2 regions of the Bacillus sp. FJAT-53060 genome follow, and region 1 is predicted to be linked to the other one. Evidence: a T-box and tRNA genes for the amino acid it is inferred to sense, from the RefSeq annotation. Region 1 holds a T-box; the other holds one or more tRNA genes.
What was found. The T-box of region 1 lies ahead of tyrS (tyrosine--tRNA ligase). A T-box ahead of a tRNA ligase gene usually reads a tRNA of that ligase, here a tRNA-Tyr.

Region 1 (15,736 bases):
CCTTATTTGTCATAAAAAAATGCAGCCGGTTCTCTCAGCCCGGCTACACATTGAGTCTTACTTGTAAGTGACAAGGAAGTATTTCTTTTTCCCTCTTCTTAAGACGGTAAATTGGTTTTCAATTCGGTCTTCGTCTGAAAGAACATAGTCTTTATCGGTTTGTCTCTCTCCGTTGATGTAAACTGCACCATTTGTAATATCCTCACGCGCTTGACGTTTTGAAGGAGACAGCTTTGATTCAACAAGTACATCGACAAGTGTCAGCTCTTCTGTGCTGCTTTTTTCCATCGAAGGGACATCCTTAAAGCCTACTTTTACTTCTTCAGGTGAAAGAGATTTGATCTCGCCTTTAAATAGCGCATTTGAGATGTTCACAGCCTGTTCTAGTGATTCACGGCCATGTACAAGCGTTGTAACTTCTTCTGCTAAACGGCGCTGCGCTTCACGCTTTTCAGGGGCTGTTTGCACTTTTTCTTCATACGATGTGATCTCTTCTTTTGATAAGAACGTAAAGTATTTTAAGTATTTCACGACGTCACGGTCATCTGTGTTGATCCAGAATTGGTAGAATTCATATGGTGACGTTTTTTCTTTATCTAACCAGATCGCGCCTCCTTCTGTTTTCCCAAACTTCGTGCCATCTGCTTTTGTGACAAGCGGCATCGTGAGACCAAATGCTTTTTCACCTTCTGCCTCAGACTTACGGATCAACTCAAGTCCAGAGGTGATATTTCCCCACTGGTCACTTCCACCGATTTGAAGCTTACAATTTTCATTTCTGTAAAGGTTTAAGAAGTCTAAAGATTGTAGGATCACGTAGCTGAACTCTGTGTACGAAATCCCTGTCTCCATACGAGAGCTGACGATATCTTTTGCCAGCATGAAGTTCACTCCGAAGTTCTTTCCAATATCACGAAGGAACGTGATGACATTCATTTGGCTGATCCAGTCATAGTTATTGACGATAACTGCTGGGTTTTCACCTGCTTCAAAATCAAGAAATTGAGACAACTGGCCTTTGATTTTCTCTGACCACTGTTCCACGATTTCTGCTGGGTTTAGAGAGCGTTCTGCTTTTTTGAAGCTTGGATCGCCGATCAGTCCAGTTGCGCCCCCAACAAGTGCAATCGGGTGATGGCCTGCTTCTTGGAATCTGCGCAATGTTAAAATTGGCAAGAGATGACCAATGTGCAAGCTGTCAGCTGTTGGATCGAAGCCGGAATATAGCTTGATTTTTTCTTCTGTTAGTAATTTTGTCAAACCTTCTTCATCTGTTTGCTGCTGAATTAAACCTCTGTACGATAAATCTTCCATCAATTCGCTCATATCCAAATCTCCTTTTTTTACGATTCAACATAAAAAACGCCCCTTCGTATGAACGAAGGGACGATATATATCGCGGTACCACCCTGCTTAAAAGACAACACATCACGTCTTTTCACTTACACTGATAACGGACAGATCCGTTCTTTCACTAATGAGGCAGCATTTATGCTCCTTTTCGTAAAAGCGGTTCGTGAGGGTAATTCGAATATCTCTTTGTACTGACTCGCACCAGCCGTCAGCTCTCTTAAACAGGGAAAGATGATTCTACTGAATCTCAGTCAAAACCTTTTCATATTCAACTAAGGTCATTTTTAACATACTTTTGATTTCAAGTCAACTGACGGAGAAATTAATCTTCCATTGTCGAAAGGTCGCCAGCAGGTAAATTCAGCTCCCACGCTTTTAGCACACGTCTCATAATTTTTCCGCTTCGCGTTTTTGGTAGTTTTTCTTTAAACTCGATTTCTCTCGGTGCTGCATGTGCAGCGAGTCCTTTTTTCACAAATGTACGAATCTCTTCTTTCAGCTCATCTGTTGGCTCATATCCGCTCCTGAGAGCAATGAATGCTTTGATAATTTCACCGCGGACTGGATCTGGCTTTCCAATGACACCAGCCTCTGCAATGGCCGGATGTTCAACCAGCTTACTTTCAACCTCAAATGGACCGACTCGCTCTCCTGATGTCATGATGACATCATCGACACGTCCCTGGAACCAAAAGTATCCGTCTTCGTCCATATAAGCTGAATCTCCTGAAACATACCAATCTCCCGGCATAAAGTAAGATTCATATTTTTCAGGATTGTTCCAGATCGTATGCATCATGGATGGCCAGCCTTTTTTAATTGCAAGATTCCCCATTCGGTATGGCGGAAGTTCATTCCCGGCATTATCCACAATCGCTGCTTCTACGCCTGGAATTGGTTTCCCCATTGAACCTGGTTTGATGTCCATGCATGGATAATTACAAATCAGCTGTGCTCCTGTTTCCGTCATCCACCATGTATCATGAATTCGTTTGCCAAACACAGCGTCTCCCCAACGGATGACTTCAGGATTAAGAGGCTCCCCTACACTTAAAACGTGACGGAGCGAGCTGAGGTCATAGTTTTGAATGAAGTCGTCCCCTGCCCCCATCAGCATTCTGAAGGCTGTCGGCGCACTGTACCAAACAGTCACACCAAGTGATTCAATGGTTTCATACCACGTATCAGGATTGAACCGGCCACCTAATATGACATTCGTCGCCCCATTTAACCATGGTGAAAAAATGCCGTACACCGTACCCGTTACCCAGCCAGGATCAGCTGTACACCAGTAGACGTCATCTTCTTTCAGGTCAAGTACCCATTTCCCGGTCTGGCCTTGCTGCACCATTGCGCCATGGACATGCAGGACACCTTTTGGCGTACCGGTTGACCCTGATGTGTAATGAAGCAGGAAGCCGTCTTTTTCATCCATCCATTCAATGTCGAGTTCCTTTGCTGCCTGCTTAAACGATTCTTCGTAGTGAATCGTCCGCACGCCATCCACGTCTTCCTTGTCACCGCCGACAATGATGACAGATTCAAGTTTTGGAAGGTCTGCAAATGGTATCCGCTCCAGCAAATCAGGCGTCGTCACAATCACTTTTGCCTCACTATTTTCTAAACGATCTTTGACGGCTCCCTCCATAAATGCCTCAAATAACGGGCCAACGATCGCACCAATTTTGACAGCGCCAAGCAGAAGAAAATAGAGCTCAGGTGATCTTGGCATAAAGATAAAGACACGATCCCCTTTTTGCACATGCGCTTTTTCTCTTAATAGATTTCCCGCTTTGTTTGTGTTGATTTTCATATCCCTGAATGTATACTTTTCATCCCTCTGTGAATCTTTGTAGTGAAGTGCCACCTTGTTTTTACGAAACGAGTCCGCATGTCTGTCAATCGCTTCATAGGATACATTTACTTTTCCTGTTTCATACCAGGAGAAGTTTTTTCTCGCTTCCTCCCATGTGAATTCTTTGTATGCCTGCTCATAATCATTTAAATGATAGTTCCCTTTTACTGATAGTAGCGTTTCCACTTGCATCAAACAGTCCCCCTTTGCATACGTTTACAATGATCATTATAGTATAGATGACTTTTTTTCTCAATTTTTAAAAAACTTATAATGAAACCATTTTAATTCTTTCAAGATTTAAGATAAAATAGAAACGACTCACTAGAATTTGAGGCGGTGGATACGTGGAGCATCCTAAAACTTATTATTCAAAAACAATTGAGCGAGAAACAGGTAACATCCTTATTGAAGGCCCAGTACCTGCATCAGAGCTTGCGAACTACACGTTTCATGAAGGACTAACGGCATTTCGCACGCCTGAGGAACAGAAACAAGCACTTGTTGAAATAGCAGATCTACCTGAAGGACGTGTGATCATTGCAAGAGTGGATGAGCTTGTCGCAGGCTATGTCACGTATTTGTATCCTGATCCACTTGAGCGCTGGTCAGAAGGCAACATGGACAATTTAATTGAGCTTGGTGCCATTGAAGTCGCTCCTCCATTTAGAGGTTGCTCACTCGGCAAGCATTTACTGAATGTGAGCATGATGGATGAGCAAATGGAGAACTACATCATCATGACAACTGAATATTACTGGCATTGGGATTTAAAGGGGACAAAGAAAAACGTTTGGGAGTACCGCAAAATGATGGAGAAAATGATGAACGCAGGTGGTCTTGTCTGGTTTGCAACAGACGAGCCAGAGATCAGCTCACATCCTGCCAATTGTTTGATGGCGAGAATCGGCAAAAATGTGAGTCCTGATTCGATCGAGCGTTTTGATCGTCTTCGCTTCCATCAGCGCTTTATGTATTAACGTTCAATTCGTTTTTTTGGCAAAGGGGATTGGTAAACATGATGATTGAACAAATTATGGAGCGTGATGTGATCACGCTGCGAAAAACCGATACGATCGAAGAAGCCATTCAAAAAATGAGTGCTCATCACATTCGGCATATTCCCATCGTATCTGATCAAGGATCTGTCATTGGGATGGTGACAGATAGGGATATTAAAAACGCCAGTCCAAGTATTTTCGAAACAGAAAAAAGACAGCTTTTTATTCAGCGTCCGGTTGAAGAGATCATGGTGCTAGAGACGATCACCGCTCACCCGCTTGATTTCGTTGAGGAGATTTCAAGTGTCTTTTTTGAGCACGGAATTGGTTGTCTTCCAGTTGTTAGACGCGGCAAGCTTGTAGGCATTATCACGAAGACAGATTTACTTCGTACGTTTGTTAGACTGACAGGTGCAGATCAGCCTGGGTCACACTTAGAAGTGGAAGTGGAGCAAATGACAGAGGGGCTCGCAGATATTACGGCCATTTTAAAGGAGCAGCATATTCAAATGCTGAGTGTGCTTGTGTACCCACATGCAAATGAAGCCTCTAAAGTGCTCGTATTCCGCCTTCAAACCATTCATGCAGATCATGTGACGAAGCTGATTCGAGCAAAAGGCTACAAGGTGCTTTGGCCTATGGAGCAGACAATCAAATGAAAGAAGCGACCTTTGTTTTTTCACCATCTTTTCAAACGTACCAGTTTCATCAAGATCATCCCTTCAATCAGCTTCGCGTCTATTTAACATACGATCTTCTTCAAAAAATGAAAGCGTTAACGAATGATGAGATCATCGCACCGCGTATGGCGACGCTCGATGAATTAAAGCTTGTTCATACGGCAGATTATATTCAAGCTGTGCAGCGGGCAAGTGAAGGAAAGCTGTCTACAGCAGAGGGCGAACGCTATGGCCTTGGCACTGAGGATACACCGATGTTTGCAGGGATGCACGAGGCGGCTTCTCTCCTTGTCGGCGGAACATTAACAGCAGTTGATCAAGTGATGCTGGGTCATTCGCATCATGCGCTCAACCTTGGCGGCGGGCTTCACCACGGATTTAAAGGGCGTGCCTCTGGCTTTTGTATTTATAATGACAGCTCTGTGGCCATTCAATACATTCAAAAGACATATGGCGCAAGGATTTTATATATCGATACTGATGCTCATCACGGGGATGGTGTGCAGTTTAGCTTCTATGACGATCCAGAGGTATGTACTGTATCCATTCATGAAACAGGTCGCTACTTGTTCCCTGGAACTGGACAAGTACAGGAAAGAGGCCACGATAAAGGCTATGGCTATGCGTATAATATCCCTCTCGATGCATTTACAGAAGATGAATCGTTCCTCGAAGCATACCGAACAGCAGTAACTGAGATTGCTACTTTTTTTAATCCAGACGTGATTTTAACGCAAAATGGGGCGGATGCTCACTATTATGATCCTTTAACCCATTTATCTGCCACCATGAAAATATATGAGGAAATTCCTAGACTTGCCCATGAGCTTGCTCATCAATATTGTGACGGAAAATGGATTGCTGTTGGCGGGGGTGGGTATGATATTTGGCGCGTTGTCCCAAGGGCATGGAGCCGCATTTGGCTTGAGATGAAAGGCATCACACCGCCAGCTGAGCTTCCACAGGACTGGATTCTAGCATGGAATAAGCAATCACCTGTCACCCTTCCATCGACATGGTCAGATCCTGCAGATTTATATCCACCGATACCAAGAAGAGCAGAAATCACAGAAAAAAATACACAAACGGTAGAAAAAGCACTCATGCCTGTTAGAAGAGAAAAGAAAAATGCATAAGAAAAGCAGGCCTTCACTGATAAGGTGAGCCTGCTTTCTTGTTTTTATTTTGTTGATTGTCTTTCTTCAATTCTGTGTGGCAGTTCGACAATTTGATCTTCCACTTGTTCTTTGTTCATCAGCTTCGTGAGCAGTCTCATTGCGACAGCCCCAATATCGTATGTCGGCTGAACAACTGTTGTCAGCTGAGGACGTACCATAAGGGAAAGTCTTGTGTTATCAAAGCCAATGACTTCTAGGTCTTCAGGAATCGATACACCTCTGTCCTGCGCTCCGTGAATAACCCCTAAAGCCATCTCATCTGTTGCTGCAATGACAGCTGTCGGCTTATCAGATTGCTCAAGCAGATTCGCAAGGGCTTCAATACCGGAGTCATATGAGTAATCGCCTTCAGCAACGAGTACATCGTCAAACGCAATACCCGCTTCTTCTAGCGCACGCTTATAACCAGCAAGCTTTCTCACAGAGTTAATTGGTTCTGACAACGGCCCAGATACGAAGGCAATTCGTTTATGTCCTTTTTCAACTAATAATTGAACTGAATCATAAATGGCCTGCTCGTAGTTAATGTTCACAGATGGTGTTTGTGCCTGCTCTTCAACGGATGCTGCAAGAACAATCGGTACAGGAGAGCGCTTAAATTCTTCGACATGGACATCTGTGATGTTGCCGCCCATAAAGACAATCCCATCCACTTGTTTGCCTAGCATCGTATTTAACAAATGAAGCTCTTTATCTGTATTTTGGTCTGAGTTGCTCAAAATGATGTTGTACTTGTACATTGTGGCGATATCTTCAATCCCGCGTGCAAGCTCAGAATAGAAAATACTAGAAATATCAGGGATGATAACCCCAACTGTCGTTGTTTTTTTACTTGCAAGACCTCGTGCCACTGCGTTGGGACGGTAGCCAAGACGATCAATCGCTTCAAGCACCTTTTTTCTTGTTGTTGGTTTTACGTTCGGATTTCCATTCACAACGCGTGATACTGTTGCCATACTTACATTTGCTTCTCTTGCTACATCATATATTGTAACATTATTCACAAAATCACTCCTTCAAATACACTTCATATCTATAGCATTCACCAATTGGATAAAGACATGTCAGATACGAGGAAAATAATATCCTATTTGTCATTAAAACGATGAAAAGAAACACATAATTTTTCAATCTACATCAAAATGACATTCTTTTATGAAATTATACACGTTTTTTGGTCATATGAAAACGTTCCCTTTCTTTTTATAACTAAATTAAACAGAATATGCTTGTTACCTTTATATTGAATCATATTTCATAAAAAGTCATCGTAAACGTCAGCTATGACAATGATCTTAGCAGATTCTGTCGAATTTTAAAAATGAAAACATTATGAACAAGCACTTTTTAAGCTTTCAATGAGTTTTTTACCTATTATTTCGGATTTTCTCCATGAAAAAAACCGCCGGGCTTTCATCCGGCGGCTACTCTGTCTATGATTACGCGTGAATGTTAACAAGTGGTCTTAAGGCGTCTAACCATTTTTCAAATTGAGGAATGTCCATTTGCTGCGCTGAATCAGATAGGGCAACAGATGGGTCTGGATGCACTTCTGCCATGACACCGTCCGCTCCAATAGCAAGAGCTGCTTTAGCCGTTGGAAGAAGAAGATCTCTACGTCCAGTTGAGTGCGTCACATCAACAAAGACTGGTAAATGTGTCTCTTGTTTTAAGATTGGCACAGCAGAAATATCTAGTGTATTTCTTGTTGCTGTTTCATACGTGCGGATACCACGCTCGCAAAGGATGATTTGGTCATTTCCTTGTGAGATGATGTATTCAGCTGCATTGATGAATTCTGAAATTGTCGCTGCTAGACCGCGTTTTAAAAGAACTGGTTTATTCACTGATCCTGCTTCTTTTAATAGCTCGAAGTTTTGCATGTTACGTGCACCAATTTGAATCACATCAATATGATCAATTGCTTTTTCAATATGAGCAGGGTTTACGATTTCACTAATGACAGCTAGACCGTATTCATCAGCTACACGCTTTAGGATTTTTAGACCGTCAACGCCAAGCCCTTGGAAGTCGTATGGACTTGTACGAGGTTTGAATGCACCTCCGCGAAGAAGTTTTAGCCCCTGCTTTTTAGCTGCTGCCGCTACTTCTGCGACTTGCTCGTAGCTCTCAACAGCACATGGCCCAACGATGAAGCGTTGTTTTCCATCACCGATGGCTTCCCCATTAATATTCACGATTGTATTTTCTGGTTTTTTCTTACGAGAAACAAGGAGTGCTTTGCTGTGATCATCTTCTTGAAGCTCTAGACCTGCTTTGAAAATTTCTTTGAAAATATGCTGGATGGTTGAATTTTCAAATGGTCCATCATTTTCCTCAAGAATTTGGTTCAGCATTGTGCGCTCTCTGACAGGATCATAACGGTTGACACCTTGCGCTTCTTTGGCCTTTCCGATTTCTTTTACAATGTTTCCTCTTTCATTGATCAATTTTAAGATTTGAAGATTTAGTTCTTCTGCTTGCTGTCTCAATTGCTCTAGTTCATTGTTGCTCATTTTTGTCATCCTTTCCTCTGCCTGTTCTCGCTTTTTATTTTTCATTCTCTAATGATAGGGTTTATTATAACAAAGATTTCCGAATTGTCACGAATAAATTCTTTATCACCTAAACGCTTTTAAGTGATAAAGTATTATGTGTAATTATAGCATACTTTAGATTCAAGTAAACCTTTTTTATAAAAAAAACGTCAGCAATTGCTGACGTTTTTCTACATATTATACTCAAGTGCTTCTTTTGTTATACTTGAGTGAGATACATGCCATTTTATTTTTCCGCCGCTAAAGACGAGTGCCTGAGGGCTTTCGTGCTTCACCCCTGTCTTTTCTGCTACATAGGCTGAAAGCTCTCTTGTGTTTTGAATTTCCAAAAATAGGTAGGTACGTCTCCATGTGCACATGCAAATGCTTCAAACTCTTTAAAAGCAGCCTTGCTGATTGGACATGTCAAACTGTGCTTAAAAAAGACAAAGGTCCCGTCTTGATTCATTAGTTGATCAAACTGTTCTTCTGTTTCAATGAGTTGTTTTGACATGGTGTGCTCCTTCCTAAATTGAACAGCAAGTTAGCCTTTAATCGATTGTTCTACTTTTTCTTTGACATCGTTGATGCCGTCTTCAATTTCAGATGTTGCTTCTTGTGCTCTTACTTTTGCTTCGTCTGCTACATCTGACGCTTCGCTCGCTATATTAGCTGTAGCATCTTTTGCTTCACTTTTCACTTGATTAGCTTTTCCAGCGGCACGCTCTTTTATGTCTTTCACTTTGTCTAAAATTTGATTTGATTGCTCTGCAACCAGCTGAGACCATTCAGACGTTTTATCCTTTGCAATCGTCACATATTCAGTGCCTTTCTCCTTTGCATCTGTTGTGAGTCGATCGGTTTTTTCTTTTAAAGCATTCGCTTGGTTGTTCAAATCATTGCGAAGCTCTTTCCCTGACTTCGGTGCTAAAAAAAGTGCTGTTGTTGCACCAATAATGCCACCAATAAGTGTTCCGATCAAAAAGTCTTTGCTATTGACTCCATCTTTGCTCATGATTCTTCCTCCTATGCGAAATGGTTTATTTTTGGTACTTGCGCTGTTTCCATTTTTTATAAATTTCAAGTGCTGCGTTACTCCAGCTTACCACATCCGTGACTTTTTCTTGATTTCTTTCAACCGATGAAGAAACTGCACCAGCTGCCTGCTTGATGCTTGTATTAAATTGGTTAATGGAGCCGCCAATTCCCTGCACCGCATCCACAACTGTGTTGAGTTTTGCCGATTTTTCTTGAATATCTTCTGCAAGCTGATTCGTCTTATGTAGCAACTGTGCTGTCTCTGTTGTGATGCCTTGCATCTGACCTTCAAGACCTTCTAAAGTTGATGCGACATTCTTTAATGTCAGCTGTAAGGATTTTAATGTTTTGGACAAATAGATGACAAGAATGAGGAAAGCAATTGCGATCAGTGCAACGCTTAGATATAGAATTATAATCATTTCATACCTCCTTTGCTGCGGGCATATTCAATTCATTACCCTCTCGTTGTATCATTCAAACATCGCCTAGAATGACCGATTGAATAATAATTCTACACTTTTTCGTTAATTCCTGTCCACAGGGAACGAAAAAAGCAGCAGATCTTGACACATTTAGCTACTCTATCACATTTTATTCAAAATAAAAAAAGTGCTAAAATGTTTTTTATTTTAGCACTTTGTCTTCTTTTCAGGATGATAGAAAACCCTTAAACTAGGAAGGACGAGCACGGCGCAGAGCGAATTTGACATTCGTAATTACCGGCACCTGCGGGCGAATGCGAGGGTTTGTCTACACGCTGAAAGTGCCGATTGAAACGGCACCTTTCGTTCATGAACATTTAGACAGCAACTTTTTCATAAGCACGCAGATATTTTTGAATGTCTCCTGCTCCCATAAAGATCAGAATCGCATCCTCGTGTGCTTTCAGTACAGATGTATCTTTTTCCTCAATCAATTGAGCTTGCGGGATTTTTCCTCGTAGATCTTCAATGCTCAATTTACCAATGTTTTCACGAGCTGAACCGAAGATATCACAAAGATACACATAGTCTGCTTTCTTTAAGCTGTCAGCGAATTCAGTTAAGAATTGCTGTGTACGTGTGAAGGTATGCGGTTGGAAGACAGCGACAATATCACGGTCTGGATATTTTTGACGAGCTGCTTCAATTGTTACCTCAATTTCAGTTGGGTGATGCGCATAATCATCAATTAAGACCTGCTCACCGACTACTTTTTCATTAAAGCGTCGTTTTACACCGCCAAATGTCGTTAATGCCCCTTTGATCAGTTCTACATCAATGGCTTCATAATGACATAATGCAATCACTGCTAACGAGTTGAGGACATTATGATTTCCGTACGCAGGAATGTAGAAGGTATTATAAAACGTATTGCGCACAAATACATCAAATGTGGTGCCTTCTGTATTTTTCACAACATTTCGAGCCTGGAAATCATTCTCTTCATTGAATCCATAGTACACAACAGGCACTTTCGCTTGAATCTTGAGCAAATGCTCATCATCTCCGCAAGCGATAATGGCTTTTTTCACTTGAAGCGCCATGTTTTGAAACGCATCAAATACGTCATCAATGTCCGAGAAATAATCAGGGTGATCAAAATCAATATTGGTCATGATTGCGTAATCTGGGTGGTAACTAAGAAAATGTCTGCGGTATTCGCATGCTTCAAATACAAAATACTCGCTGTTTTCTTTCCCCATTCCAGATCCATCACCGATTAAGTACGAAGTAGGCTTTGCTGATTGCATCACATGTGCAAGCAGTCCTGTTGTGGATGTTTTGCCATGAGCACCAGTAATTGCAACGTTTGTGAATGAATCCATGTATTCTCCAAGGAATTTGTGGTAACGAATCACAGGAATCCCTTCGGAAAGGGCACGTTCAATCTCAGGGTGTGTATCAGGAAATGCATTTCCTGCAATGACCGTCATCCCTGGCTGAATATTCTCCGAGTCAAATGGAAGAATTTTTATGTTTCGTTCTTCTAATGCTTTTTGTGTAAAGATATGTTTTTCGATATCCGATCCTTGGACAGTATACCCAGTATCATGGAGAATTTGGGCCAGTGGACTCATACCTGTCCCTTTTATTCCAACAAAATGATAAACAGTCATAATTGTACCTCCAACAAACGTCTATCTGACTTACAGTATATGACGCTCATTTCAATTTGCAACTTGTGATTTTCGTCTCTAGCTGATCACAGTTCGCAGCTCCAATTAAAAATTTTTTTCCGATCTTCCTCTTCTAATCAATATTAACTATGATTAGTATCTGACAACTTTCCCATTTCTAACACCTGCTTTTGCTCATTTTACATCAAAACGTTTAGGCAGGCATACAAAAAGCGTCCAATTACAAAATTGCACCTATGTGCTATCATACCATGTTTATCAGAAAAATGAAGTGATTTGTTTAGATCAACTGTTCTAAATCACTCAGTGTCATGAGGACTTCTCTTGGCTTACTGCCTTTCGCACTGGAGATCATTCCTTCACGTTCCATCATGTCAATCAATCTCGCTGCACGATTGTAGCCAATTCTAAACCTTCTTTGCAAACTTGATGTACTTGCACTATTTTGCTCGATTGCAAACCGGCAGGCATCGATAAACAATTCGTCTTCGTCTGTAATAGCAGAGCCTTGGAGCATCAATTCCTCCTGTTCGAAAAGGAACACAGGCTTGCGCTGTTTTCTCACATGGGAGACCACTTGATCGATCTCGCAGTCTGATACAAAGTTCCCTTGCAGCCTTGTCGGCTTGCCGGAGCCATTTTCTAAAAAGAGCATGTCTCCTTTTCCGAGAAGCTTTTCTGCACCTGCCATGTCAATAATGGTTCTTGAATCCACTTGACTTGAGACAGAGAAAGCAATTCTTGTTGGGATGTTGGCTTTAATGAGGCCTGTGATGACATCAACAGATGGCCTTTGCGTCGCAATCAGTAAATGGATGCCGCATGCTCTTGCTTTTTGTGCAATTCGGCAAATGCTTTCTTCGACTTCATTTGGTGCGACCATCATTAAATCCGCAAGCTCATCGATGACAACGACGAGATACGGAAGTGTTTCACCTATTTGCTTTTCTTTCACAAGCTCATTGAATCGTTTGATTTCTCTCACACCGGAGTGAGCAAACAGCTCATAGCGTCTTTCCATTTCATCTACTACCCATTTCAGGGCAGCTGTCGCTGTCTTGGCGTCGGTAATGACAGGACTCACGAGATGTGGAATGTGATTATACGGCGCTAGTTCGACCATTTTAGGGTCGATTAAGAGCATTTTTACTTCATCTGGTGAGGCCTTAAACATCAAGCTCACAAGAATGGTATTAATGCAGACACTTTTTCCTGAACCTGTTGCTCCGGCAATTAAGCCGTGCGGCATTTTTTGCAAATCAACCACGACGGGCTGACCTGAAATATCTAATCCGAGTGCTGCCGTTAAAGGAGATGGATTGTCTCTAAATGCACTGCTTCTAACCATTTCTCTTAAGAAGACCATTTTACTGTGCAGGTTCGGCACTTCGATTCCGACCGTGTTCTTTCCTGGGATTGGTGCTTCGATTCGAATATCCTTTGCGGACAAACAGAGTTTAATATCATCTGATAGGTTCGTGATTTTGTTCACTTTCACGCCAGGTTCAGGATGTACTTCAAATCTTGTGACAGAAGGACCCTGTGTGACATGGACCACACTTGCTTTTACATTAAAATTCTTAAGCGTTGCATTGAGTAGCTCTGCCCGCTCATTCACCCATGTCCCGTCCTCTTCTTTTTGAGCTGGCGGTACGTCTAGAAGGGCTAAGCTTGGAAAAACATATCCATGTGCATTCGACGTTTTCTTTTGCCCTTGCACACGCTGGTCACTTTTTAACATCAAGACGTTAAAAGGAACTGTTGAGGTTTGACCGCTTGAGCGCTTCGGCTGCGGTGATGTCTCTTTTGGTTCCTCTGGCTGCTTTACTTCATGCGTTTGTTTCTGCTGAACTGATTGATCAAAGGCGATTTCTGATGGCCCGGAGGCAGTTAGTTCATCTGTTACTGGTTCTACTTGCATGACTGGATCATCTATGCCCTCATCTTCTACCATAGATTGATCACCCTGCTGATCATGTATGATAGCTGGCTCAGTTTCTTCAGATTCTGCTGCCGGCACTTCTTCTTGTCTTTCTTCTAACGAAGCGGCCTCTGGTTCCTTCATAGCATCCGCTGTCATGTCTTCTGTCAGTGACGCTTCTTCTGCTAGGCTAACTGCTTCCATTTCAATCGCTGATGGTGAATATTCGGCCGTTTCATCAAATGTACATGCTTCTATTTCCTCAGCATAATCTTTAAGCTGGATCATCGGCTCGTCTCTTTCTTCTTGTTCGTCAAAGACTACCTGTTCCTGCTCAGATTCTACTGGCTGATCTTGATATACACGTTCTTGCTGCTTATGTAAGACAGTTTCTTTATGACTTTCAGGTTGCGACAAAGCTTGATCCTTTTCCTCTGATTTTGTAATAGGTAAGCGCTCCATCGTCGTCTGGACGTGATCCTGATAGGCGAGTTCCTCTTGCAATGTAAGAGGCGTCGTGACTGTTTGTCTATCTGCTCCCTCTTCTGGAGGAGCCGAAGCCGTTTTTTCCATGCGATTTTCTTTCCGTAAAGACGGGATGTTCATTTGCTGTCTCACATTCCGTTCACGTTCTGCCTCTTCTGATAGCAGTGTAACACGCTGTGCCGTTTCTTCTGCTGCTTTTATTTGAACAGAGGGTGCTTCTTCTTTCACTTCTGTGCGTTTTGGCCGCATATCCTGGTGGTAGCCATAGATCGGTGAAGGGATTTGCTCTGTTTTGAATGGCTTTTTCTTCATATCAGGCTGCAATGTTTGTTTTGGCTGATACGTCGTCTGCTTTGCCTTTGGCTGTCTCCCGCGCCTTCTCTCCCGCTGCTTTACTCCGTCACGTGTTGGTTCATCTGGAACGAGAGGAAAGCGGAAGTTGCCTTTCGGATACTCATAAAATACTTTCGTATCTTCAATTTTTTTATATTCTTTATTTTTTTCAAAAGTTGACCGCTTTGGCGCACCCGGACTTTCTTCAGGTCTATCGGCTTTTTCTTCTTTCTTTTCTTCTCCTAAAAATACACTGAAAAATTTATCAAACCAACTCATTATTTATCACTCTCTTTAACTCCCCTTACGTTTTCTTGGGCGATTTTAAGTATACCATTGCTTTTTCATGCAGAACAGCGAGAAAAGTGTCGCTTTTTGCTATTCATTCTGTAGTAGATGAAAAAAAGCCACTAAGTACGTACTTAGTGACTTTTGGTATAACACATTCTTCGCTCATAAATGCCCGTTTATGGGAGGTTAGCCTTCAAAGGGTTCGCCAGCTTGGTGGCTACCTTCTAGAACTAGAATACCTTTTTCAGTAGGTGCATCTGGAAGATCTAATTCTTTTGCTGAACAAATCATTCCACTTGATGGTATACCTCTTAGTTCAGCATCCTTGATCACCATACCGCTTGGCATTACTGCACCGACCTTGGCCACGACGACATATTGACCTTGATCAACGTTTGGTGCACCGCACACGATTTGTAATGTTTCTTCGCCAACATCTACTTGGCATATGTTTAATTTATCCGCATTCGGATGCTTTTCCTTTTCCTTCACACAGCCGACAACAAACTTTGGTGATAAATCGACAGTTAATGTTTCACTGACACCGTTACGTTTTAAAATTTCGTTGATATCTTGAACAAGCGTTTCAGAAAGCGGTACAGATCCGTTTTCTTCAATTTTCATGTATTTGGATGCGTTAAAGATGTTAAAGCCTGTTGTTTCTTTTGTCTCTTGATTGAAGATTCTCACCACATCTCCAAATGTCTCATGACCTACTTCTTCTTTTGTCACATCTTTCAATGAAATGAGGAGTGTATCGCCAACACCTTTTGCATTATAAAAAACGTTCATTCTTCTAAATTCCCTTCTACTGCTGTTTTGGTCTGCTTTTCGCAAGAATAAAGATTGGTTCAAGCTTACCTTCGTCATATAAAAATGACAATGCGGTAATTGGAACCGTGCCGCTGGCGAAGAAGCTCATCGACATTTGCCCTAAAATA
Region 2 (15,736 bases), on a different contig from region 1:
TATTCTAATGTGAAGCATGGACGTTGTTATCTAGTTTTGAGAGAACATTTTTAAAATATCTCTTGATTTATTTTCAATACATAGTATAATATCTTTTGTCACTAAATTGTCTGGTGATGATGGCGAAGAGGTCACACCCGTTCCCATACCGAACACGGAAGTTAAGCTCTTCAGCGCCAATGGTAGTTGGGGGTTTCCCCCTGTGAGAGTAGGACATCGCCAGGCTTTCTTCATTCCGCAGTAGCTCAGTGGTAGAGCTATCGGCTGTTAACCGATCGGTCGTAGGTTCGAATCCTACCTGCGGAGCCAATTTGGAGAGCTGTCCGAGTGGCCGAAGGAGCACGATTGGAAATCGTGTAGGCGGTAAACCCGTCTCAAGGGTTCGAATCCCTTGCTCTCCGCCACAAGATACATATAATAGATGGCCCGTTGGTCAAGCGGTTAAGACACCGCCCTTTCACGGCGGTAACACGGGTTCGAATCCCGTACGGGTCACCATTTTATAGAATATATACCAGCATTTTTTTCCGGAGGATTAGCTCAGCTGGGAGAGCATCTGCCTTACAAGCAGAGGGTCGGCGGTTCGAGCCCGTCATCCTCCACCATATCTTTTATATTGTCGCGGGGTGGAGCAGTTCGGTAGCTCGTCGGGCTCATAACCCGAAGGTCGCAGGTTCAAATCCTGCCCCCGCAACCAAACTTTTTATTTTTATATTGGTCCGGTAGTTCAGTTGGTTAGAATGCCTGCCTGTCACGCAGGAGGTCGCGGGTTCGAGTCCCGTCCGGACCGCCATTTATACATATTCATCATATTGATGTTGGCTCGGTAGCTCAGTTGGTAGAGCAACGGACTGAAAATCCGTGTGTCGGCGGTTCGATTCCGTCCCGAGCCACCACTATTTGCCGGTGTAGCTCAATTGGTAGAGCAACTGACTTGTAATCAGTAGGTTGGGGGTTCAAGTCCTCTTGCCGGCACTGTTTTTCAAATGTGGAGGGGTAGCGAAGTGGCTAAACGCGGCGGACTGTAAATCCGCTCCCTCCGGGTTCGGCGGTTCGAATCCGCCCCCCTCCACCATTTTTAGGGGCATAGTTTAACGGTAGAACAGAGGTCTCCAAAACCTCCGGTGTGGGTTCGATTCCTACTGCCCCTGCCAATTATATGATTTATAACATCTATGGCGGTTGTGGCGAAGTGGTTAACGCACCAGATTGTGGCTCTGGCACTCGTGGGTTCGATTCCCATCAATCGCCCCATTTTATTATTGGGCTATAGCCAAGCGGTAAGGCAACGGACTTTGACTCCGTCATGCGTTGGTTCGAATCCAGCTAGCCCAGTTGATATGCGGAAGTAGTTCAGTGGTAGAACACCACCTTGCCAAGGTGGGGGTCGCGGGTTCGAATCCCGTCTTCCGCTCCAATAATGGCGGCATAGCCAAGTGGTAAGGCAGAGGTCTGCAAAACCTTTATCCCCGGTTCAAATCCGGGTGTCGCCTTTTTTTTTGAAAAGACTGCCGGGGTGGTGGAATTGGCAGACACACAGGACTTAAAATCCTGCGGTAGGTGACTACCGTGCCGGTTCAAGTCCGGCCCTCGGCACCATTGTTTTTTATTATAAGTTGCGCTCTTTAAAGATCATGCCGGTGTGGCGGAATTGGCAGACGCGCACGACTCAAAATCGTGTTCCTCACGGAGTGCCGGTTCGACCCCGGCCACCGGTACCACATCGCGGGTGTAGTTTAGTGGTAAAACCTCAGCCTTCCAAGCTGATGATGAGGGTTCGATTCCCTTCACCCGCTCCAACTTACATACTGATAAATTGACTGACTGCTAATGAAAATTAGCGGTCTTTTTTGCTTTTATGTACATGATTATTGAAGGCAAAGTCAAATTCCTATGGTCATATGCACCCTTTCATTAAAACAATTTATTTTTGAGGGAATGATGAAAAGATGAGAAGGAACAATCAGCTATCAACAAAAGACATTGACTTAATTATGGACAATGTGGCAAATGAGAAGAGAAGATTGAATTTAAAGGAGCATTAAAGCTATTTATTGAGGACTGTGAAATAAAATCTGAGCCTTTAGAGGAAAGGAGGGGCAGGGTGTTACTAGCTCAATATGAAAAAGAAAAAGTGAAAGCCATATTTGATTATCATAATCTATGTGATGATGTGCTTTATGTTGAATTGTTATACCTTTAGAGCCTCTTATTAAACTAGAATTGGAATCCGAACCAGATCAAATTAGTTGGATTTATAAAACTTTAATGAAAAATCAGTATGATAAGGAACATGTCCTTATGTTTAGGATCATTACAGTGGATTCTAGCGTTTATTATATGTTATGCCATATTCGTTTTATTTCTAAATGATCTTGGCTAAAGTGTTTCAATACATAGACATCTGGATTGCTGAGCTTCTCCCACTCATTGAATCCAATGTTCGAATCGGCGTGTTTGAGGAGCAGGCTCATGATATTGCCGTGTGTAACGAAGAGGGTATGATTTTCTTCTACTTCTATTTGTTCGTAGAGAGCCTCTACTATTCGGTTCATTGCTTCTTGACTTGATTCTCCGCCTTCATATGTGATGTGTAAATCCGAAAAACTGAGCTTTAGCTTCTCATACCAATCATCCATCGGCTTTCTACTTAACACACGTTCAGAGAGACGCTCATCTATTTTTATCTTAAGTTGTTTTGCATGGGCGAGCGGCTCAATGGTTTGGATGGCTCGTTTATAGGGACTTGAGATGATCTTATTGAGGTGAATGCCGGAAAAGAACTGAGCCAGCGCGAGTGATTGAGTGATGCCTTGCTGCGTTAAAGCCGCATCTTTCAATTGTCCATCTGCTTGGCAGTGTCTGACTTTCATGGGATTACACCTTTCATTGAGTATTGGATGAGCATTCACGAAGGTCTAGGTTAATTTGTTCGTATCTGTATCTTTATATGGATCGATGAGCTTGGATGTAAGGTCTAAGTTGAACAAAAAGTCATCTACGTGGTCTGTACCAAAGGGAAATGTGGAAAAGTTGATTGGGATGCTGCCTTCTTGCTTTTCTGAAGTGATCGACTGATTGTTTTGCTTTTTTCTCCAGTTCTTAAACAAGCTCATGTAAGCTACCCTTTTCTAAGAAAAAGATGGATTTATGCTAATAATACGAGGAAGTTGTACAAGCGTCAATCCTTTTTCAAATAGGTCTATTCATTTGATTCCCTATGGTGGTGTCACTTCAATTGAAGGGAAATTTGAATCAGCTTGACTTCATTTAAGACATTGATCATCCGCTGGAACATTTTGTAAATAAATTTACAAAATCGAAATCACTGCTCCGTCTAAAAGACAGGTTTTTGTGCTTCTTCTCATATGTCTTGAAGCTCTCTATCCTCTGTATATGGATGGATATGTGATACCAGCAAGAATTCATCTGCACCTTTTGTACTCTGGTACCTGAAGTGGAACAATGGATTCCTTATGTAATTGTGCCTGTTTTTTCCGTAACCCATCTTCTTCTGTTACCAGTAGAGTCTCACCTTCGGTTGTGATGGCCATTTTCCTTCCATGCAATCAGTGGAATCGAATCGGTACAAAGAGATTCTTTACCTGCGCCTACTCCAGAAGGTCCTGTGACCTCAATAATCTTAATCTATATCTTTATCACACCGTACATTGATAGGAGAAATCGTGTCACAATAAAGAAGAAAATTAAGAAGTAAGGGTAGAGTTTTGTATAAATTTGGGTAAACGAGTCAAAAAGCCTAGGTTATTCATCCTTTTCTTTATAATTACTTTGACACGATTAGATGAAAAAAGTAAAGTAGTACTAAGTAATTTACAAAACACTCTTCATTCACTGAAACATGAAGTGTGTGTAAATTTTATTTTTTTTGAAACTTATGATGCTTCTCATACGTTATATTAAAGGAACTCCTTGGTCTGCCGGAGACAAAGCATTGGAATGCTTGGCGAAGAAGATTTACATTTGCAAAATGAATGTAAATTTTTTATGAATTCATTTATATCAATTTGTTAATAGAAAGAAGAGGTATTATGAAAAAAATATTTTTGAACAAATATAGCTTTTTTGTATTGGCTGTCCTTTTATTCTGGGCAAAATCGTATACAGCCTACAAGATGGACTTTAATTTAGGAGTAAAAGGTTCTTTTCAAGAGGGACTTCTCTTATTAAATCCATTTAGTTCAGCCATTGTGTTTTTGGGACTTGCTCTCTTTTTAAAGGGGCGTAAATCGGCTATTGTTTTAATTGTGATTGATTTTATTATGACCGGACTTTTATATGCAAATGTAGCGTACTACCGTTTCTTTGATGACTTTTTAACTTTCCCAACAATGAAGCAAGCAGGAAATCTTGGAGGAGGCATGACAGACGGTGTGTTATCAAGTATTAAGCCGCATGACATTTTGTACTTCCTTGATATCTTGATCTTGATTGCCATTGTGATTTGGAGACCGGAAATCAAGAAATTCCAAATGAAAAAGACATTTGCATTGCTTATTGTTGCAGCAGGTGTCGGCCTGTTCTTTGTCAACCTTCATTTAGCTGAAAAGGATCGTCCAGAATTATTAACAAGAACTTTTGATCATAAGTATATTGTTAAGTATTTAGGCGTCTATAATTATGCGATTTATGATGGGATTCAATCGGCGCAAAATGCAACACAGGTTGCAAATGCGAGCAGTGATGATTTAACGGATGTTGTGAACTATACGGCTTCTCACTATGCAAAGCCAAATGCAGAGTATTTTGGCAAAGCGAAAGGTAAAAATATCATTAAAATCCATTTAGAGAGTTTTCAGTCGTTTTTAATTGATTACAAGCTAAATGGGGAAGAAGTTACGCCGTTTTTAAACAAACTGGCTCATGGGGAAGATGATTTTACGTATTTCGATAACTTCTTCCATCAGACAGGTCAAGGAAAGACAGCGGATGCTGAACTGATGATGGATAATAGTATGTTTGGCTTGCCAGAGGGTGCAGCGTTTGTGACAAAAGGGGAAAATACCTACCAATCACTTCCTGCAATTTTAAATCAAAAGGAAGATTATACAAGTGCAGTTCTTCACGGGGATTATAAATCTTTCTGGAACCGTGACACCATTTATAAGCATATGGGAATTGATCAATTCTTCGATGCCTCTTATTACAATATGGATGAAGAAAATCTTGTGAATATGGGACTGAAGGATAAGCCGTTCTTTAAAGAGTCAATCCCAATGTTAGAATCATTGAAAAAACCATTTTATGCACACTTAATGACACTGACTCATCACTATCCATTTAATTTAGATGAGAAAGATGCCACTATTCCAAAAGCAACAACTGGCGATAAGACAGTAGATAATTATTTTCAAACAGCAAGATATTTAGATGAATCATTAGAGCAATTCTTTAAGGATTTGAAAAAATCAGGTCTGTATAAAGACTCAGTTATTTTATTATATGGTGACCATAACGGTATTTCTGAGAACCATAACCGTGCAATGAGTGAAATTCAAGGAAAAGAAATTACACCGTATCAAAATGCACAAAATCAGCGTGTACCGCTGATGATTCGTATTCCTGGTAAACAGGGCGGCGTGAATCATACGTATGGCGGTGAAATAGACGTGATGCCAACGCTTCTCCACTTACAAGGTATCGATTCAAACGAGTTCGTGAATTTTGGGACAGATCTATTTTCAAAAGAACATGATCAAACAGTTGCATTCCGTAGTGGAAACTATGTGACACCAAAATACACACTTGTAGATAATACTGTCTACGACACGAAAACGGGTAAAGTGATGAAGCAAAATAAAAAGACAGAGGCGATCAAAGCCCGTGTAGATAATCAGTTAAGTCTTTCAGATAAAGTGCTTTACAGGGATCTTCTTCGATTCCATAAGCTATCTGATTTTAAACCAGTGAATCCATCTGATTATTTCTATGGTAAAACAAACAAAACGCAAGAAGCGGATTCTTCTGCTAAGTAACTAAGTTTTGGGCAAGCACAGGAAAGGTGCTTGCCTTTTTCTCTCTCATAGCTTGATTTATTGGCAAAATATGTTTATATTTTAAGTAGCTGACGAAACTCATTTTGTCCTAGTGGATTTCAGGAGGAGCTTATGATAACAAATACAAAAACACAAAAAAAGAAATCAGAATTATGGGGCTGGATCAAGGCCATCTTAATTGCATTCATTGCTGTTTTTATCATTCGTAATTTTATATTTGCGCCGTATATTGTCAAAGGGTCTTCTATGGATCCGACATTGCATAATACAGAGCGGGTCTTTGTGAATAAAACCGTCGATTATTTCGGTGATTATAAACGAGGACAGATCATTGTACTTGATGGGGAAGACCGCAGCACTCATTACGTGAAACGATTGATTGGTTTACCAGGTGATAAAATTGAAATGAAAAATGACCAGCTGTACGTCAATGGTCAAAAAGTGGCGGAGCCTTATTTAGCGTCAAACAAAAAGAAAGCAGCCGCAGATGGCACCTTGTTGACGCCTGATTTCGGTCCTCTTACAGTCCCGAAAGGAAAGTACTTTGTCATGGGTGACAATCGCCAGAATTCAATGGACAGCCGCAACGGTCTAGGTCTTTTTACAAAGAGTGATATTCAAGGGACAACATCATTTGTGTTTTATCCTTTCCAAGATATTCGGTTACTTAATCAATAAGAAAAAAGCACACTGTCGTGTGGTTCAGACCGTAGACAAACCCTACCTTTACTTCAAGTAAAAGTGGGGTTTTCACTTATTTTGATAAAATTTATCAGTTGTCTTACCCTGGACATGGTCGTCTCCATGTCCAGTTTGCTAGCTTTTTGAGATTCATGGCAGCGAAAGTAAGCATCGCCTGCATCATTCGAGTGCTTGATACAGATTATGATGGGAATCTCGTGATAGGAGAAAGACGCATCACAAAACCAGGTCAGAATTTGAGATAACAGATGAGTTGTTGTTGACAGAAGGATAAGATTGAATCAAAAGAAGCAAAGGACCACTCTCTTTTTGGTTCTCCTTCTTGTATTAGCAAGGTGTGATCAAGCAGCGGTTGGTTCAGAAAACAATGTAAAAGAGATTAATGAATGCAGCATAGTCTAAGCCCATTGCTTTTAGCAAAGGAAGAAGGCATGAGAGTAAAGTGGGGTGAGTTTCAAAGCGCCCTTCCCCAATTTGAAGGGCTTGGCGCTAATCAATTAGATTTTTCATAGGAAGAGAAGGAGGAACGAGTGATGAAGAAGGAAAGGTTTTTTTCAATGAACTTTCTTGTATATACATATTTTAAGTGACAAGAGAAGAAGGAAAATATGCTCACTCTTTTGTTAAAATTATCGGTAGATATTTCATAATTGGTGTAATAACGACATGTAATTAGGACTTTTATATCTGATATATCGGAGGAATTCTTTCTATCTCACAAAAAAGAAAGAATATATAGAAGAGATGAAGATAAAAGACTATTTTAAAATAGAGGAAAAAGATGGTTCGTTTGACATTGTTTGGGTTCGTTGGTTCTAATGGAGTGATGAAATCTAGTGAAAAAGAGAGGGTTTGTGCATTAAAAAGGAAATAATTGAATAAAAGATCCCATTTTACCCAAAGGTGTGTTCTTGTCAAAAATGGGATCTTCTGTTGATGTTTGGAGTGTGACACCTATGATACGATCAGTTCATCATAAGATGGGAGGTGAAAATTATGACTTATGCAGCACCGCAAGTAGATTATTCCACTATGGAACCTGCTATTATGGACCAAGCTTGGTTCTTAGTATTTGTTGCAGTCCTTCTGGCATTGGGAGCAACAGTTGTTCTAGGAGCAGCAATTTGGTGTTTAGCAAACGGCAACGGTAGCTTTACAGGAGGCGTTCGATGGGAAAGTGGCTTACACGTTAATATTGAATGTAAGTAGCTCTACTTAGGATTCATCTTCTTACTTCTAAGGTATGACACCAGGGCTAAACCGTCTGTGGCGGGCGGTTTAGCCTGATCTGTTTTAATGAATATACAGCCACTTGGAGGTTATATGTTTACGATCGAGAATTTAACTAAGACGTATAAAAATAATGTAACTGCTATCAATGATTTTCATTTAAAGATCGCTCCTCATCAAATTGTTGCTGTTGCTGGTCCGAATGGATCCGGTAAAACAACGATGATTAACTGTACACTCGGGATCATTAAGCAAACAGAAGGAACGATTCACATAAAGGATGTGACAAATGATAATCCATCCTTTAAAAAACAAGTAGCCTATGTTCCAGATGATCTGCTGCTCCCTGAAGCATTGACTGGTGCTGAATATTTAGATTTTGTTTCCTCTATGTATGAATGTAAAACAAATCATAGAAGAAATCAACTAATTGAATTGTTTGACATGGATTCAGCTTTATCAAGACCTATCGAAACATATTCACATGGTATGAAAAAAAAGACACAGCTGATTGCCGGCTTTATGCTTGATAGTCAATTGGTGATCATGGATGAGCCCTTTAGAGGACTTGATATTGAAGCGGTTATAAACACAAAGAAACTCATGAAGCGTTATGCCAAGCACCATGGTGCGATCTTGCTTTCAACGCATGATATGCTTTCAGCAGAAGAGCTGTGCCACAAAATCGCCATTATTTCAAAGGGAAATAAAATGGATGAAGGAACAGTTTCAGCATTAAAAGAGAAGTATCAATCTAGCACACTGGAACAAGTGTTTCTGAAAGCTTCAATGTTAAGTGATAGGGGTGCACATTTTGATGAAATCATTAATCATTTCTAAAATGATGCTTAAAATGTGGCAGCAGGAGATGTATAAGCTCTTTGATACTCAAACGAAGCGAATCATTGTGGTCTTATTCTTTTTGTTTGCAGTCACAATGGGAGCCATCATCGGATACAGTTTTACAGGTGTCTTTATAAAGTCTTTCTTAAATGGAGATGAACGTTCACTTGGACTGTTGGTTGTGTCAATGGCGATCAATGCATCCATTTTTACAAGCCTGTTGTTTGTTCTGATCAAGGTCAGAACGCCCGAACAGGACCGGTTTTCTATGCAGCTTAGCTGGTTTCCGCTTTCGACATTTCAGAAAAGCCTTGGATACTTCATTCCGATGGTGACAGTGGTGGCAGGGCTTGTTTTATTCTTTATCGGTGTCTTGCTTTTACCTAATTTTATTGCCAAAGGGATCGGTATTTTCTTTATTCTCACTTTCTTCTTGATGGTGCTTTTGCAATCGCTGTTTGTCCTAACACTTTTGCAGTTCATTTACAACATGACCTATTTGCTCGTTCTAAAATTTAAATTACCATTGCAAAAATTTGCAGCGATATTTGTTTTATTGGTGCTAGTTGTTGCGTATGGAATGACGCATTTTGACATCAGTAAAATTCAGCAATCATATATACAGTTTGATTATCATTTGATGTATTTTACAGCCCCATTTTTCCTTGCGGGACAAGGGATGTCTCCTCAAGGAGTAAATTATGCGATTTTGATTCTGTTCATCCTATTATCCGCAGGCGGTGCGTTTTTTTCTCTTGCTCTTATGCCGATTATGGTAGAGAAAAAAGCATTAACTTTTTTAAACAAACTACCATTCTCGTCTTCAAAAAAGTGGTCACTCATTGTAAAGGAAATCAAATCACAGGTGAGAAATGAAGAAAACATTTTAAACTTTCTCGTTCTCCTTATCGTGATCTTATTTATCCGCTATCAGTTTGCTTTCCGCTTTGAAGGAGAAGCCTTTTTTGTACTATGTGCTCTAGCTGGATTAACAGCCTTTAATTCATTTGGCAATGATAAACGAATGCTTGGAATGTATAAAACATTTGGTCTAAGGTCGTGGGAAGTGGCTCTGTATAAGTTTATCGGCCTTCTGCTCGTTGGAGTGATGCAAATTGCTTTATTCATGCTCACAACACTGACGCTCCCTGATCAGATTTTGAACGTATTGATTGCTGCTGCAGTCTTGTGTAATGCAATTGCTCTCTTTTATGTCGTGGGTATTTTACTTCCCCTTGATCGAAATAATCCATACACGGGCATTTTTTCGTTTGGAGTGCTTATTTTAATCATGATTCCAATTTTATTTATTGGAAACTACGTCATAGGGGAGTCAAGCCAAATGCTTCAGTGGTTGCTAGTGGCAGGATTTGAAGGTCTGCTCATCTTTGCCATATACAAAGGTTTTTCATGGAGGTATTCACATGATTCAACTTCTTAACAGTAAGCTAAAGATCGAGCGGGTACCGGCTATTGCTCCGTATGTCACCTTACAAAAAAGGCATCTGACTGATACCCAGTATGGAAGCACACTCCCGATTAATGAGAGTGCATATCATATGTTAACGAAAGTTGACGGCAAGAGGACAGAAGCGAATATAACGGCAGAGCTCGCCGATTTGTTTCAGGTCGATGAGTCTGTAATTGCCCGTGATTTCTATCAACTAATGATGAGTCTAAATCAGCATCATTTGCTGTCTATCCATTATCAATCGCCATATCGGGTGGTCACAGCCTGCTATCAATTTTTTAAGCAGTATCAAGTAAAGATGAAAGAGCGGTTTGATTGCAGTGGTCACTCATTCCTTCAAATATTGGGGACGGCCTTGCTCATGGTGATGCGTAAAATCATCTTTTTCTGGGTGCTCTTTATGGTGATGGCAGGAATCGCCTTTTTATTCATTCCTGATCCATCGATTGTAGTCATCGCGATTTATTTTTCCATTATTTATTTCGGATTAATTACTGGGACAGCCTTGCATGAGGCGGCACATGGATATGCACATCGGAAGTTTGCAGGACGGGATGGCCCACAAGGCTTTTTTGCGAGCGATATGATGTCCGTGAAGTTTGTGAGACCCGTATTAGATCCATTTCAGAAAAAGCAGGTATGGATTACACTACTTGGGCCACTTCTGCCAGGTGTGATCGGAGCATTAGGAGTCATTGTGACCGTTTTATTTCTGAAAGAGAATCCAATCTCAACAGGTTTTTTCATTTTTTCAATTACGTATTTGATTCAATTACTCTACCTTCTTCCGTTTATGGGAGATGGTAAGTCCATTATGAAGCAGTTATTGGTTCGTGGAATGGGAGGTCAACGATTATGAACGTTCAGGCAATGAAACAAGGCGCAATTGTTGGTGGTTTTCTAGGTTTCTTAGGCTTTCCAATGCTGACTATTGGTGTACTGTTCTATCATTTATTTCAATCAAAAACGAATCATGAATTATTATTTAATAGTCTTGCCTTTGAGATGGAAGGCTCGTCAGCTTTTACTTTTCAGATCAAACCAAACTTTTTTATTTATATGATTGTAATTTTTGCTGTGAGTTTTCTGATTGTGGCACTGCTGTCAGTAATGAAACAGAAAAAAGCGAAAGATTAGGAGAACCCTCCTAATCTTTTTTTTGTATACTCAACCAAATTTTAGTATAATGTAGAACCAAAATCAAAGGGGATATCAATGTAGAAATGGAGCATTCTTTAATTCGCAGTTTATCTACTAGCAGGATGAAAGGATTAACGAAAAGAATCAGAGTATTACTTTTATCGGAAGTCATTACAAAAATGGTCGAAACGATGAATGTGCCCTTTCAATTATATCATCAGAAAGATATATACGAATCACAATTTAGTATTTGGTTAGACAAAAATGACGAAAGCAACTTCAAGTTTTCCGTTTTAAGTAGATGATTATGTTTTTTCTGCACAATCTGAATCTGTCAAAGTGCTTCAGGAGAAAAAGCATTGATTGTGTATAGAGCTGCAATTGGCAAAGATGGCTCTTGAAGAAATGTAGAAGAACCTGGAGCAAGCGTTGAAGAATATTTTGCATGCGTATTTATGTTTTGTACAGCTAGATAAATAACTATCGTAATATATATACGGAAAATGAAGTTTTTTGACGAAAATCTTCATATTCTGTTGACGAATTCTTAAGAAAGTTGTAATATAATAAAAGTCAACACAATGACATTGGCTTTCAAAGATGGATGCGGGTGTAGTTTAGTGGTAAAACCTCAGCCTTCCAAGCTGATGTCGTGAGTTCGATTCTCATCACCCGCTCCAATACATAATTTTGTTTATAACGCAGTGTTTCGTTTCATAGATAAACGAAGTGTTGCGTTTTTTATTATGTCAGTATAATGTGAAAAAGCGCTGTCAGACTACAGTGCTTTTTCAATGAGTTCATAGTTGCTTTCTCCACCTTGTATTTGTACAAACATTTTCGTCAAGGATTGTATAAGAGCTTCACTCTTTTCCCAGGAAATAGATGGCCGGAAAAGAATGATTTGAAGGATATTCTTTGTATCTTGAGAAATTTGTGCTTTACTTGTTTGAGAAAATAACCCTTTAAGCCCTTCACTGTCCTGCCATTCGATGTGATCAGAACTATTTTTTGACAGTAAAACAGGATCTTTGAGACGATCAGCATCTAGTGTAAGGATGGGTAAGAAATATTTTAATGAGAAAAATATCGACAAATCCTGTACGGAATTGGTCGAGTCCATAAATTGTTCCTTTTGAATATTAGAAAGAAGTGGAAGAAAAGGGACGTCTTCTAAAAGATCAGTCCATTCTTTGATCGCTGATACTTCTTCTAAGGTTTTATCCTCGTAATCAAAAAACAAAGATTCTTGAAACAGGCGTAATCGACCTTTTAACATTTGAGGCGATTTACCGACTTCAATCTGTGAATATTCAATTTGTCCAACATGAATAGACGGGCTTTGGGGATGAGATATTTCCATATGTATCTTCACAGTGACTCACTCCAATCGGTCATGATACACTCGTATTATACTTTAAACAACAGAAGAAACAAAGAAAGGAGGGGTGCAAGGTGATTCATGTTGGAAAATTAAAAGAAGAATTGATTCAATATGCGAATGAAATTGGTGTCGATAAAATTCGATTTGCAAGTGCTAATACATTTGATTCATTAAAAGACCGCCTTATCTTACATGAATCATTAGGGTATTTGTCGGGCTTTGAAGAGCCTGATATTGAAAAAAGAACAAACCCTGCTTTGTTGCTTCCAAAGGCCAAATCAATTGTTGCAATAGCGCTCGCTTATCCTTCCAAAATGAAAGATGCTCCTCGAAGCACAAAGGATGCGAGAAGAGGTATCTTTTCCAGGGCGTCATGGGGTACGGATTATCATGTTGTACTGAAAAAAAAGCTCGATATGCTCGAGGAATTTTTGAGAAGCAAACATGAAGATATACGAACGAAATCAATGGTGGATACAGGTGAACTGTCTGATCGTGCTGTAGCAGAACGTGCTGGCATTGGCTTTAGTGCAAAGAACTGCATGATTATTACACCTGAGTTCGGATCTTATGTGTACTTGGCTGAAATGATCACAAATGTCCCATTTGAACCGGATGAGAAAATGGAAGACCAGTGCGGAACGTGCAATAAATGTGTGGATTCGTGTCCAACAGGTGCCTTAGTGAATCCAGGACAGCTTAATTCTCAAAGGTGCATTTCGTTTTTAACGCAGACAAAAGGGTTTTTACCTGACGAGTTTCGGTCGAAAATAGGGAATCGATTGTATGGATGTGATACGTGCCAAACGGTCTGTCCAATCAATAAAGGAAAAGACTTTCATTTGCATCCTGAAATGGAGCCGGACCCTGAAATTGCAAAGCCGCTCTTAAAGCCGCTGCTTACGATCAGCAATCGTGAGTTTAAGGAGAAGTACGGTCATGTTTCGGGATCTTGGCGTGGGAAAAAGCCTATTCAAAGGAATGCGATTTTGGCACTTGCTCACTTTAAAGAAACCTCTGCGTTGCCAGATTTAGTTAAACTGATGCATAAAGATCCAAGGCCGGTCATTCGAGGAACGGCCGCTTGGGCTATTGGCAAAATTGGCGATCAGCAGCAGCTTTCAGAACTGGAAAAAGCCCTTGAGCGGGAAAGTGATGAAGAAGCGAGACAAGAGATTGTAAAAGGGGTTGAGTTCTTACAGACACCTTTAAATACTAAATAACATCCCTATGAACATAGAATGAACCAAACAGAGATTTTAAAAAAAGTTTGGTGGTGTCTGTGTGAAACAATTATTAGAGCAAACGTTAGAAGATAGGCTGGAGTATTTATTAAATGGCAGTGCGATCAAACAGCCACAGCTTATTTCTGATGTGGAAGCAGTAGAACGAAAAAAAGAGCTTTTCGCTAGAAGACAGGTTGAGATTGTAAAAGTGAAAGCAAAAGCAAAGCTTCTGCATTCAACGATTCAGGATGATGGAGCTCAGCATGTGCAATATCTTGCTCATCTCACTTATGTCTGTAAGGATGTAGACGATTCTTTTTATTTAGAGGAACATGTTGAAAAAAGAGAAGCGTTTCTTTATAACAACATGCTTGTGAAAGATCAAATGGTGCAGGGAAAATTGCAGAAGGAAGATGAGGTAGATAAACGCTTCCAAAACGAGGAACAATTCGGGAGAGCCTTTCACTATGATCGACGAGCAGCCGTGCAATACGCGGAGACGTACTGGAATAAAAGGAATCCAGCCTACAAAAATTTTGAGGATAACTGTACAAATTTTATTTCACAATGCTTGAAAGCAGGGAATGCGCCGACGAGAGGATATCCGAATCGGGGTTCTGGCTGGTGGGTGCGTCCACATACGTGGAGCTATAGCTGGACGGTCGCTCATTCGATGAAAAACTATTTAATGAATTCTAAGGCAGGTTTAAGAGCGAAGAAGGTTAAAGAGGCACAGGAGCTTCAAATCGGTGATGTCATTTGCTACGATTTTGAAGGTGATGGAAGGTATAATCATACAACCATTGTCGTTGATCATGATAAAGGCGGAATGCCACTTGTCAATGCACAGACGTATGACAGCCGTATGCGTTATTGGTCATATGAGGATTCGACAGCCTATACACCAGCTATTCGTTATACGTTTTTTCACATTTTGGACGATGCCGGGAAGGGTAGTTAATGGTATAATGTTGAGCGGAAAAGAAAATTTAGAGGTGAACTTTTTTGGGATTTCATGTCGTTTTATATCAACCAGAGATTCCAGCTAATACTGGAAATATTGCGCGTACATGTGCAGCAACAAATACAACACTCCATCTGATTCGTCCGCTTGGCTTTTCGACAGATGACAAAATGCTAAAGCGTGCAGGACTTGATTATTGGAAATATGCCAATGTCGTCTATCATGATTCATTGGATGAATTGTTTGAGGCTCATCCGAAGGGACAATTTTTCTATATCACGAAATTTGGCCAAAAGCCTCATACAATGTTTGATTACTCTCAGCTAGATGAAGACTATTTCTTTGTCTTTGGCAGGGAGACGAGTGGATTGCCGAAAGATTTAATTGAACGAAATATGGACCGTTGTCTTCGTTTGCCGATGACAGAACATGTTCGCTCACTTAATCTCTCGAATACGGCGGCTATCCTTGTTTATGAGGGGCTTCGCCAGCAGCAATATCGAGATCTCATATAAGATCATGATCAAAGCCGAGTTAGGTATCGTGGCTTTATTTATGAGAGATAAGAATATGTTGAAAAATGGGTATTGGAATAGATTGTGATCACGTTTTCAAAAAAGGAATAATGAGCTGAAAAAGCTACTTTTCATTAGTGCCATTAGCTCAGCTACTTTAATAGAGACCATTCCAGTCAGTATTCTAGGTCTCTCTCAGACCCAGGAAATAGTAGCAGCAAAATTATTTAAAGGATGGCGGGCG

Region 2: it encodes a tRNA-Tyr, which carries the amino acid that the T-box ahead of tyrS (tyrosine--tRNA ligase) is inferred to sense. The anticodon was not compared.

The regions. Positions count from the first base shown of each region.
Region 1 covers NZ_JBAWSW010000002.1:48,245-63,980, reverse strand. Annotated here, with positions in the region: gene tyrS (tyrosine--tRNA ligase) at 58-1,326, opposite strand; T-box leader at 1,380-1,617, opposite strand; gene acsA (acetate--CoA ligase) at 1,676-3,400, opposite strand; gene WAX46_RS01780 (GNAT family N-acetyltransferase) at 3,556-4,188, shown strand; gene WAX46_RS01775 (CBS and ACT domain-containing protein) at 4,227-4,868, shown strand; gene WAX46_RS01770 (acetoin utilization protein AcuC) at 4,865-6,025, shown strand; gene ccpA (catabolite control protein A) at 6,070-7,071, opposite strand; gene WAX46_RS01760 (bifunctional 3-deoxy-7-phosphoheptulonate synthase/chorismate mutase) at 7,507-8,583, opposite strand; partial or broken gene ytxJ (bacillithiol system redox-active protein YtxJ) at 8,796-9,118, opposite strand; gene WAX46_RS01750 (YtxH domain-containing protein) at 9,149-9,619, opposite strand; gene WAX46_RS01745 (DUF948 domain-containing protein) at 9,645-10,064, opposite strand; gene murC (UDP-N-acetylmuramate--L-alanine ligase) at 10,445-11,743, opposite strand; gene WAX46_RS01735 (DNA translocase FtsK) at 12,045-14,786, opposite strand; gene ytpR (YtpR family tRNA-binding protein) at 14,982-15,587, opposite strand; gene WAX46_RS01725 (DUF1444 domain-containing protein) at 15,604-15,736, opposite strand, start outside.
Region 2 covers NZ_JBAWSW010000019.1:37,067-52,802, reverse strand. Annotated here, with positions in the region: rRNA gene rrf (5S ribosomal RNA) at 110-225, shown strand; tRNA gene WAX46_RS09105 (tRNA-Asn) at 235-309, shown strand; tRNA gene WAX46_RS09100 (tRNA-Ser) at 314-404, shown strand; tRNA gene WAX46_RS09095 (tRNA-Glu) at 424-498, shown strand; tRNA gene WAX46_RS09090 (tRNA-Val) at 530-605, shown strand; tRNA gene WAX46_RS09085 (tRNA-Met) at 621-697, shown strand; tRNA gene WAX46_RS09080 (tRNA-Asp) at 717-793, shown strand; tRNA gene WAX46_RS09075 (tRNA-Phe) at 821-896, shown strand; tRNA gene WAX46_RS09070 (tRNA-Thr) at 903-975, shown strand; tRNA gene WAX46_RS09065 (tRNA-Tyr) at 991-1,075, shown strand; tRNA gene WAX46_RS09060 (tRNA-Trp) at 1,081-1,154, shown strand; tRNA gene WAX46_RS09055 (tRNA-His) at 1,179-1,254, shown strand; tRNA gene WAX46_RS09050 (tRNA-Gln) at 1,264-1,335, shown strand; tRNA gene WAX46_RS09045 (tRNA-Gly) at 1,343-1,417, shown strand; tRNA gene WAX46_RS09040 (tRNA-Cys) at 1,423-1,493, shown strand; tRNA gene WAX46_RS09035 (tRNA-Leu) at 1,511-1,599, shown strand; tRNA gene WAX46_RS09030 (tRNA-Leu) at 1,637-1,721, shown strand; tRNA gene WAX46_RS09025 (tRNA-Gly) at 1,726-1,799, shown strand; gene WAX46_RS09020 (histidine phosphatase family protein) at 2,337-2,873, opposite strand; gene WAX46_RS09015 (hypothetical protein) at 2,919-3,116, opposite strand; gene WAX46_RS09010 (LTA synthase family protein) at 4,053-5,996, shown strand; gene lepB (signal peptidase I) at 6,129-6,695, shown strand; partial or broken gene WAX46_RS09000 (aliphatic sulfonate ABC transporter substrate-binding protein) at 6,996-7,228, shown strand; gene WAX46_RS08995 (hypothetical protein) at 7,716-7,928, shown strand; gene WAX46_RS08990 (ABC transporter ATP-binding protein) at 8,043-8,789, shown strand; gene WAX46_RS08985 (hypothetical protein) at 8,767-10,233, shown strand; gene WAX46_RS08980 (PqqD family protein) at 10,217-11,122, shown strand; gene WAX46_RS08975 (hypothetical protein) at 11,119-11,400, shown strand; tRNA gene WAX46_RS08970 (tRNA-Gly) at 12,010-12,083, shown strand; gene WAX46_RS08965 (hypothetical protein) at 12,182-12,778, opposite strand; gene queG (tRNA epoxyqueuosine(34) reductase QueG) at 12,862-14,010, shown strand; gene WAX46_RS08955 (amidase domain-containing protein) at 14,072-14,974, shown strand; gene trmL (tRNA (uridine(34)/cytosine(34)/5-carboxymethylaminomethyluridine(34)-2'-O)-methyltransferase TrmL) at 15,019-15,492, shown strand.